DNA from 3 places in the Streptomyces sp. NPDC006332 genome. Region 1 is predicted to be linked to each of the others. Evidence: riboswitches for the same ligand, from Rfam matches in the RefSeq annotation. Region 1 holds a riboswitch; each other region holds the start of a gene.
What was found. Region 1 has a riboswitch for cobalamin ahead of ABZ027_RS21170 (ABC transporter substrate-binding protein). Riboswitches for the same ligand answer to the same signal wherever they lie in the genome.

Region 2: it holds a riboswitch for cobalamin, as region 1 does, so the genes downstream of both, ABZ027_RS07425 (prenyltransferase/squalene oxidase repeat-containing protein) here and ABZ027_RS21170 (ABC transporter substrate-binding protein) in region 1, are expected to answer to the same signal.
Region 3: it holds a riboswitch for cobalamin, as region 1 does, so the genes downstream of both, ABZ027_RS30470 (nicotinate-nucleotide--dimethylbenzimidazole phosphoribosyltransferase) here and ABZ027_RS21170 (ABC transporter substrate-binding protein) in region 1, are expected to answer to the same signal.

Annotation. Positions count from the first base shown of each region.
Region 1 is NZ_JBEXRA010000022.1:100,382-103,646, forward strand. Features, by position in the region: gene ABZ027_RS21165 (methylmalonyl-CoA mutase subunit beta) at 1-915, opposite strand, end outside; cobalamin riboswitch at 1,075-1,257, shown strand; gene ABZ027_RS21170 (ABC transporter substrate-binding protein) at 1,295-2,326, shown strand; gene ABZ027_RS21175 (iron chelate uptake ABC transporter family permease subunit) at 2,353-3,265, shown strand, end outside.
Region 2 is NZ_JBEXRA010000005.1:220,577-223,841, reverse strand. Features, by position in the region: gene ABZ027_RS07430 (SCO2322 family protein) at 1-647, opposite strand, end outside; gene ABZ027_RS07425 (prenyltransferase/squalene oxidase repeat-containing protein) at 644-1,876, opposite strand; cobalamin riboswitch at 1,983-2,106, opposite strand; gene ABZ027_RS07420 (phosphotransferase) at 2,166-2,825, shown strand; gene ABZ027_RS07415 (nuclear transport factor 2 family protein) at 2,822-3,256, opposite strand.
Region 3 is NZ_JBEXRA010000041.1:73,164-76,428, forward strand. Features, by position in the region: gene ABZ027_RS30465 (SpoIIE family protein phosphatase) at 1-1,349, shown strand, start outside; cobalamin riboswitch at 1,421-1,602, shown strand; gene ABZ027_RS30470 (nicotinate-nucleotide--dimethylbenzimidazole phosphoribosyltransferase) at 1,693-2,079, shown strand; gene ABZ027_RS30475 (amidohydrolase family protein) at 2,201-3,265, opposite strand, start outside.

The sequences.
Region 1 (3,265 bases):
CACGGCGTGCTGCGTCTGCGCCCCCGCGCCCGGAGCCCCGCACACCTCGGCGACCCGCGCCCACAGCCGTCGGGCCGCGCGCAGCTTGGCGATGGTGAGGAACTGGTCGGCGGTGGCCGCATACCGGAACTCCAGCTGCGCACAGGCCTGTTCGACACTGAGCCCCGCCCCGGTCAGCTCACGCAGGTAGGCGACGCCGGTCGCCAGAGAGGCGCCCAGTTCCTGCGCGGCCGAACCGCCGGCCTCGTGGTACGGCAGCGCGTCCACGGTCAGGGCCCGCAGCCCCGGGTACGCGTCGGCGCACAGCCGCGCGAGAGCGGCCACCGGCGCGAAGTCCGAGGCGTCGCCCGTACGGGCCTCGTGGGCCAGCGGGTCGGCGCCCAGGTTGCCGATCGCCGCCTGCTTGGCGACGCCCCGCTCCTCGTACAGGCCCAGCAACTCCCGTGCGGCGGCGTCGAATTCGCCCCCCGCGTCCAGCACGACGGGCGCGAGGTCGAGATGGACGCCGTCGAGGACCCGGCCGAGGGAGCCGAGCGGCAGGCCGCCCGTCCCGACGACCAGCCACAGCGAGGTGGCGCCGTTCTCCAGATCCCCGAGCACCGCGTCGCCGCCGGTCGCGGCGTGCCGTTGCCGTACGTCCCAGCCGCCGGTGACGCTTCCCTCGGCCCGGCCGCCCCGTACGAACGGGGGGAACCCGGGGAAGCCGGGCTCGGGCGTCACATCGTTCGCGGTGTACAGGGGGCGGGTGCGCAACCCGTCCTCCAACGCGGTGGACAGGGCGTCTTCCGCTGCTTCCCCCGAGACTTCCTTTCCCGACTTGCGCAGGACGCCCGCCACCAGGCGTTGCCACTGCTCGTGCGTCGCGTCAGGGAACTCGGCGGCCAGCGAGAGCCCGTCGTCAGGCAGGACCGTCATGCTCGGATGCTAGGCCAGACCGTCAAAGGAGCGTCAGAGGACACCGCTGTGACCTTGCACTCCCTGCCACTGTGACCTGCGTTGCCCTGCCGGGCCCGGCCACGTGCCGACGGGACGACGGCCCCGCCCCGCGCTGCCCCTCGGGCCGGTGCGACAACGTGATAATTTGCCCAAGCCAGTCAAGGGAATCCGGTGCGAATCCGGAACTGACGCGCAGCGGTGAGGGTGACGGGCGGGGCAAGGCGAGCCACTGGACGACGGTCACATGTGACCAGGGTCCGGGAAGGCGCTCCGGCCGGGTGATCCCGAGTCCGAAGACCTGCTGGCGACCCGTACGAACGGGCCCCGCGACCGGGCCCTCGACGCCAGAGGATGTTGTGTGCCCGTCACCCGTGCAGTCCGCCGCTCCGCCCTGTTCCTTTCCGGGACGTTCCTCCTGACGGCCTGCGGCGGCTCGTCCACCGGACCCCCCGGCTCACCCACCACCGCGACGGGCCGCACCCTGGACAACTGCGGGCAGCGGATCCGGATCCCGTCGCCGCCGAAGCGAGCGGTGTCCCTGAACCAGGGCACCACCGAGATCATGCTCTCCCTCGGCCTCGCCGACCGGATGGCGGGCACCGCCACCTGGACCGACCCCGTCCTGAAGGGCCTCGCGAAGGACAACGCCCGGGTGCCCAGGCTCTCCGACGACCAGCCCTCCTTCGAGAAGGTCCTGGACACCGAACCCGACTTCGTCGCCGCCTCCTTCGCCTCCACCCTGAGGCAGGGCGGCGTGGCCCCGCGCGAGAAGTTCGAGGAGCTGGGCGTGCCGACCTATCTCTCACCGGCCGACTGCGAGGGCAAGGACAACAGCGGTGACGGCGACGGTGCCCGCACCGAGCCGCTGACCATGGAATCGGTCTACGGCGAGATACGGGACCTGGCGAAGATCTTCGGCGTCGAAGCACGGGGCGCGAAGCTCGTCGCGGCACTGAAGACCCGCGTCGCCAAGGCCACCTTGGGGATCGACGCCTCCGACACCTCGGTCCTGTACTGGTTCGCCAACCAGGAGTCCCCCTACATGGCGGGCTGCTGCGGAGCCCCCGGCATCATCACCGAAGCGCTCGGCGCGAAGAACGTCTTCGACGACACCAAGCAGGAATGGCCGCAGATCAACTGGGAGACCGTCGCGGACCGCAACCCCGACGTCCTGGTCATAGGTGATCTCACCCGCGACTCGCAGACCGCCGAGACGGCCGCGCGGAAGATCGCCTTCCTGGAGTCCGATCCGGCGACCAGGAACATGGACGCGGTGAAGAACAAGAGGTACGTCACGCTCAGCGGCCAGGCCATGAACCCCACGATCCGCACCGTCGACGGCGTCGAGAAGGTGGCCGCGGCCCTGCGCGCCGACGGGCCCGCCGGGTGACGACCTCGTCCGTCACGGCCACGGCGTTGCGGACGGTGGCCGGCCTCGTGACCCTGGCCGGGTCCCTCGCCGTGGCCGTCACCATCGGCCCGGCGGACATCGGCGTCGGCGACGTCTGGTCGGCGGTGGCCGCTCATCTCGGCGGGGGACCCTCGCGGCTGACCCCGATCCGGGACGGCATCGTGTGGAACCTGCGCCTGCCCCGCACCCTGCTCGCCGCCGTCTGCGGCGCCGGGCTCGCCGTGTGCGGAGCGGTCATGCAGTCCCTGCTGCGCAACCCGCTCGCCGACCCCTTCGTCCTCGGCGTCTCCTCCGGAGCCTCCACCGGCGCGGTCGTGGTGGTCGTCCTCGGCGCGGGTGGCGGCGCGCTGTCCGTCTCCGGCGGCGCCTTCGTCGGAGCCGTCTGCTCCTTCGCCCTGGTGCTGCTGCTCAGCCACACCCTCGGCGCCACGACCGACCGGGTCGTACTGGCCGGAGTCGCCGCCATGCAGCTGTTCTCGGCGCTCACCTCCTTCGTCGTCCTGACGGCCGCCGACGCCCAGACCACCCAGGGAGTCCTGTTCTGGCTGCTCGGCTCGCTCGGCGGCGCCGACTGGAACGACGTGTGGCTGTGCCTGACCGCGCTGGCGGCCGCCCTCGTCGTGTGCCTCGGATCCGCGCGGACGCTGGACGCCTTCGCCTTCGGTCAGGACGCGGCGGCCTCGCTCGGGATCTCCGTCGCCCGGACCCGGCTGGTGCTGCTCTGCGTCACGGCCCTGCTGACCGCCGCTCTGGTCAGCTCGGCGGGCGCCATCGGTTTCGTCGGGCTGGTCCTGCCGCACGCCGCCCGTGCCCTCACCGGCCCCGGGCACGCGCGGCTGCTGCCGGTGACCGCACTCACCGGGGCGGTGTTCCTGGTGTGGGTCGACACCCTGGCCCGTACCGTCCTCGACCCGCAGG
Region 2 (3,265 bases), on a different contig from region 1:
GCCTGCCACGCCGCCGCCGCGCCCAGTACGGCGACGGCGGCCACCCCGGCGAACAGTCCGACGGAAGGTCCCCCGCCCGCCGAGTCCTTGTCCTTCGCCCGCGTCGGGTTCTGCTCCTCGGACGGGGCCCCCGGCGTCCTTCCCGTCGCCACCTGCTCCCCGCAGCCGGTCCTCGGGTAGCCCGCGATCGCGCACAGCAGAGCGCCGGTGTCGTAGCGCAGGGGTTTGGCGGCCGAGGCGAGGGCCTCCGCCGTCGTGGCGTCGGGGGAGACGACGGCGCACGCCGTTCGTCGCGTCGGTGGGCTCTCGCCGGACGGGGCGTCCGTCCTGGTGCCGAAGTCGATGACCAGGGCCACCCTCTTGCTGCCGTCGCGTGCGGGCGAGTGGGCGCAGATCGTGCCGAAGTCGGCCGTGCCGCGCGGCTGTGCGGCGTCGCCGGAGTCCTCGCTCACCGCGAAACGGAAGCCCTGGACGTCTCCGTCCGAGGGGCGGGCGGTGGAGGGGCCCTGGGTCGCGTACGTCCACCGCCCGCCGTCGCGGTCCCAGAAGGACCAGTAACGGTAACCGGCGGCCTGCGCCTGCCCCATGGCCCCCACCAGGAGGAACAGGACGGTCGCGAACAGCGTGACGGCAGGGCGTCGTGTCACGGCCGCTTCCCCTTGGCGCGGCCGCTGAGCAGAAAGCCGATGCCGGCCCCGGCGGCGAGCCCCGCGCCGACCATCCACCAGACGTTCTCTCCGCCCGAGCCGTCGTCCGCGGCGGACTCACCGGACTCACCCGGCGCACCGGATGCCGCGCTCGCCGTCCGCGGGGCCGGTCCCGTCGCGTTGAGCTGCCGCACCAGGTCTGTGCCGCCGAAGTCGCGCGGATCCGTGCCGGTCGCGTGCGCGGCGAACACCAACTGGGCGTAGGCGGCGGGCCCGTTCGACTTCGCCCACGCGGACGAGTTGCGCTCCAGCCACTTCAGGGGCCCGGCGGCCCGGTCGGCCCCGCCCTGCGCGGCGAGCGCCACGACGGCGTCGGCGGTGTTGCCGAAGTCGGGCCGGTCGGTGGCGCCGGGGAGGGCGGACATCAGGTGGCCGCCCTTCCCGAGCGCCTTGCTGAGATAGGCGGCGCCGTTGGCGGCGGCCCGCTGCGGAGAGGGGGAGCCGGCGTCCGAACAGGCGGCGGCCTCGGCCTTCTTGGCGGGCTCCACCCTCAGCCCCTTGCCGAGCGCGCCCACCACACCCGCCGCCGTGGCGTCCGCGTTGGCCGCCAACTTGCGCTTCTTGTCCGGCTGGAAGGCGAAGGCCCCGGCGCCCTCGCCCTCGCACGGCAGGGCGAGCTTCACCAGGGCGTCGTACGGCGACCGGCCGCCCTTCTGGATCCGCGCGGGCTTCTCCCCCACGGCGGTCAGCGCGCCGACGACGACGGACGTCGAGTTCGTGTCGCTGGCGCCGCCGGGTGCGTAGCCCCAGCCGCCGTCCGTGTTCTGCACGGACTTCAGCCAGGCGACGGCCTTGCCGGTGGCGGCCCGGTGGCCGCCGAGCGCGGTGAGCGCCTGGACGGCGGCGGCCGTGTTGTTGGTGTCGACCATGACCTTGGCGTCGCACGGCTTGGAGACGTCGGCGCGGAAGGGAGCGAAGGCGCCGTTCGCGCACTGCTGCCCGGTCAGCCAGTCCACGGCCGAGTTGGCGGGCCGTACGCCCACGGTGTGCTGGGCGAGCAGCGCGAGGGACTGACGCCAGACGCCGTCGTACGTCGGGTCGGAGCTGCCGTAGAGCCCGGCGGGGAGCGCGGGCGACGCGGACGGGGAGGCGGCTTCGGCGGGCGCGGCGACGGCGCCGAGCACGGCGGTGGCGGCGGCCAGGACCATGGCGCGGCGGCGGACGTTCATGATCGGCGGGTGCCTCTCCCTGGGGGAGCCAAACAGCACGGGACACCCCGGCGGCTCGGCTCCGTATACCTCGACGGTGCCGCACACCGGCCGGTCGCCGGTGCACGTGAGCCGGTCACCTCCGCGCGGGGCAATCCGGCTCACCGCCTCTACGGACGGCTCACGGTTGCGGGCCAGCGCCGGATTCACACCGGCTTCCCCCCGTACGGGCGTGATCACGACCGGTCCACTCTACCGGTGCGTGGGCAACGCCCTACGGGGTGCCCGCGGGTGACGGTAGGTTCCGCCCATGCCATCGACGGGGAAACTGCTCGGCTCGGGCCGCGCCGCGGACGTCTACGAGATCGACGAGGCGTGGGTGCTCCGCCGCGACCGACGGGGCTGGGGGGACGCGGTCGCGGAGGGCGTTGTGATGGAACACGTACATGCGCACGGCTACCCCGTTCCCCGGGTGCTGCTCTCCGGCTCCAGCCGCACCGAGCTGGTGATGGAGCGGCTGTACGGCCCGACGATGCTGGAAGCCTTCGGCTCGGGCCAGGTCGACGCGGGCGAGGCGGGAGGCGTCCTCGCCCGTCTCCTGCGCCACCTGCACACCCTTCCGGCCAGGCACTCCGACGCCCGCCTCCTCCACCTCGACCTGCACCCGGACAACGTGATCCTCGCCGCCGACGGCCCCCGGGTCATCGACTGGTCGAACGCGGAGGAGGGTGAACCGGGCCTGGACTGGGGCATGTCCGCGATGATCCTCGCTCAGGTCGCCGTCGGCGCCGAACCGCTCGCCGACCCGGCCCGCGCGATGCTCACGGCCCTCCTCGCCGACCCGTCCTGCCTCACCGAGACAGGTCTGCGGGAGGCAAGGCGACGGCGGGCCGCCAACCCCACGATGAGTCGACCGGAGGTGCAACTGCTCGGCTCCGCGGAGAAGTTGGTCCGGTCGCTGATGACCTAGGCGCGGGGAGTCGGGCCTCCGAAGGGCAGGAACAGGGTGCGGGAGGCCAGGAGCCAGGTGTTGTCCGGGGTGCGGTGGAAGGTGTCCTGATAGTGGCCGATCTGGACCGGAGGGCCGGCCGGGACCATGCCGCCCTGGTGGCCGTCGACGCGGTAGGTCGTGAAGTACGAGAGGGCTGTCGCCGTGTCCGGGGAGGTGACCGTGACGAGGATGTTGGACATCATGCGGCGGGACAGCCGGTCGGCGGGGCGGGAGCCGAAGTAGTCGCGCAGGGCGTCGCGTCCCCTGATCAGCCGCTCACCCGCCGGCCACTCCCAACTGCCGTCGTCCGTGAAGAGTTCGGCCACGGAGGACGGGTCGCCGAGGTCGAGACGGTGGACGAAGTCGACGATCAGACGTTCACAGGCGCGTTCGGCGAGAAGGTGCTCCATGGTCAAGTA
Region 3 (3,265 bases), on a different contig from region 1:
CCGAGAAAGGGCATTCACTGGTCATCTCGCCGCTGTTCGCGCGCGGCCTGCTGCTCGGCTTCGTCTCGGCATGGCGGACCGAACGCGCCGAGGGGTTCCGGCAGGAGGACGCTGACCTCCTGTTCGACATCGCCTCGCGTGCGGCGCTCAGCGTGGACAACGCTCGCCGGTACACGCGGGAGCACCGGGCGGCGGTCACGTTGCAACAGCGACTGCTGCCCCACGCCACCACACGCTCCACGGCGGCCGACTCGGCTGGCTGTTACGTGCCTGCGGGGGGCGGGGCGGACATCAGCGGCGACTGGTTCGACGTGATCCCCCTGTCGTCGTTGCGGGTCGCCTTGGTCGTGGGCGACGTCGTAGGCCACGGCCTGCACGCCGCAGCCACGATGGGACGGCTGCGAACCGCCATCCGCACGCTGGCCGACCTCGAACTGGACCCCGGAGAGCTCCTCATCCACCTGGACGACCTCGTCCAGCAACTCGCCGACGAAGCCGGTCCCGAGGACCGGGAGACGATCGGCGCCACCTGCTTGTACGCGCTCTATGATCCGGTCGCCGGCACCTGTGCACTGGCCGGCGCAGGGCATCTGCCGCCCGTGGTGATCCCGCCCGACGGCGCGGGTCGACTCATAGAGGTCAGCCCGGGCCCGCCGCTCGGCGTCGGTGGCATGCCCTTCGAGGTCACCACGGTCCGCGTCGAGCCCGGTAGTACCCTCGCCCTCTATACCGACGGCCTCGTGGACCGGGCCGCACACGATCTCGACCAGGGCACCCAGGATCTCCTCGACTCGCTTTCGTCTCTGTGCAACAGCGCGCGGGGACTTGAGGGCATCGCCCACGACGTGGTGTCCGCGATGACCGAGGGACCTCCCCGCGACGACATGACGCTTCTTCTGGCCCGCACCCGTATGCTGCCGACCGCCGATGCCGCGCACTGGCAGTTCCCCGACGACACGTCCCGGGTGGCCGAAGCGCGCAAGGCCGTCGCCTGCCGACTGGCCGACTGGGGGCTGGACGACCTCACTTTCACCACCGAACTGATCGTCAGCGAGCTGGTCACCAACGCGATGCGCTACGCGGACGGCATGGTGGGACTGCGCCTCTTCCATGACGACAGAACACTGGTGTGCGAGGTCACCGACTCCAGCAACACCCAGCCACGGCTGATCCGGGCACGGGCCGGCGACGAGGGAGGGCGAGGCCTGTTTCTGGTGGCCCAACTCGCCAGGCGCTGGGGCAGCCGGTATCACCGCGACGGCAAGACCATCTGGACCGAGCAGACGATCGGTGCCGGCTCCGAGCCGCAATTCGACCTCGTCGACGTCTGGGACGCGGAGGAGACATAGGACCTGCTGTCGGCCGGTGCCTGGCTACATGCCGGCAGCAGGCGTATGGCACGATGCGCGGGACGGATGCGGAGGAACTCCGGTGCGGGCGTAACGGCCCAACTCGGGGGCGGGCCCGCCACTGTGACCGGGGAGCCGCCTCCCACGGATGGCCACTGGCAACCGGCGTGAGCCGGCCGCCGGGAAGGCCGGGAGCGGGCGTCGGACACGAGGCCGTGAGGCCCCGTACCGAGATCCGGGAGCCAGGATATTCCGCCCGTCCCGCAGCCAGGCACTTTCCGCCGGGGCACGGTCCGTCACGGTGGCGTGGTAAACCGCCGACATCGGAAGGTGCTCCTTCGTGATGCCCGCACCCGGCTCCGAGCCGGTCTCTGCCTCGTCCCTGGCCGAAGGTCTGCTGCTCCGAAGCACACTGGCCGCCGTTACCCCCGCGGACCCCGCCGCCCTCGCCGAGGCCCGTGACCGGCAAAACCGCCTGTCCAAGCCGCCCGGTTCGCTGGGATTCCTGGAGGACGTGTCGATACGACTGACTGGTCTGGCCGGCGTCTGCCCGCCGCCGATGCCCGAGTTGGTCGACCTGGGCTTGAGACTCGGCGAGGGCACCGGCGCCCTGTTGGCCCTGCCGCTCGTCCACGCGGCCGTCCGTGCCCTGCGTGACATGGCCACCTTCGACTCTGCCGGGGTCTGCCGAGATGAACGTCTGACGTGCCGGGCACGCCCGAGGCTGTGAGGGAACACACGGCCTCGGGCTCGCAGGGCCATCGGTCCGGACTCTGGTTCGGATGAGCAGCGGCGCGTTGACGCTGATGGTCGACGTCCCGTTTCAGAGCGGCCGGAAACCGGGATCAGGGTCAGTTGCCGCTGATCGCGGCCGCCGTGGAGCGCAGGGCCCGCGCGGTGCGGCGGAGGTCGGCGTGGAGCAGCCGCCCCGCGGACTTCATCACCCGTCCCGCGACGATGACCGTGTCAACGTTGTGAGGGTTCGCCGACTGGACCACGGCCGCGATCGGGTCACGTTCGGCAGTGAGCATGTCGAGGTCCTCCAGACGGAGCAGGACAACATCGGCCTGCTTGCCGGGGCGCAGCGAACCGATCCGGTCGTCGAGCCCCAGCGCGGAGGCGCCGTCGATTGTGGCCATCCGCAGGACGTCCTTGGCGGTCAGTGGGGAGTCGTCGGTGACCTGGCTGGCGAGCAGCGCCGCCCGCATGAGGGAGAACATGTCACCGGGGACCGAGGACACCGCGTCGACGCCGAGGCCGGCGGTGACACCGAGGCGACGGTAGCGGCTGGAGACGGGAGCACCGACGCGCATCCCGGCCTCGGAGCTGGGCGCGGCGGCGGCCTTGCCGCCCGAGTCGCCGATCAGCTTGATCTCGCTGTCGGAGAGCGAATTACCGTGCACGTAGAGCGTGTTCGGGCGCAGCAGGCCGCGCTCCTTCAAAGCCGAGATGGGCGTCTGCGTGACCGGGCCGGCGCTGACGTGGAAGGTCAGGGGCAGGCTCAGTTCGTCCGTCACACGCCATTCCTCGATCACCGTCTCGATCGGTGCGAACGACGGGCCGAGCGGACCGTAGGCCAAAGTGACGAGCGCCTTGTCGTCGAACAGGCGCTCGGTGCGGACCCTGCGGACGTCGGCGAGGTCGGCGGCCGCTCCGATCGGGGCGCCGTAGGCGAACACCGCGCGCAGACCGGCCGCTTGCATGGCATCGAGGGCCGCGTCGGCGTGGTCAGGCGAGTACAGACCGTGGTTGTAATCGAGCTGGGTGGTGACCCCGGAGTTAAGACTCTCCAGCAGGCCGGCCAGGGTCGCGTTGTACATGTCCTGGGGGCGCAGCCGCGGGCCGTACTGGCCCAGGACGCCGAGGTACGCGGTGAGGTCGAGGCCCACGGTCGAGGTGCGCAGCGCCGACAGCCA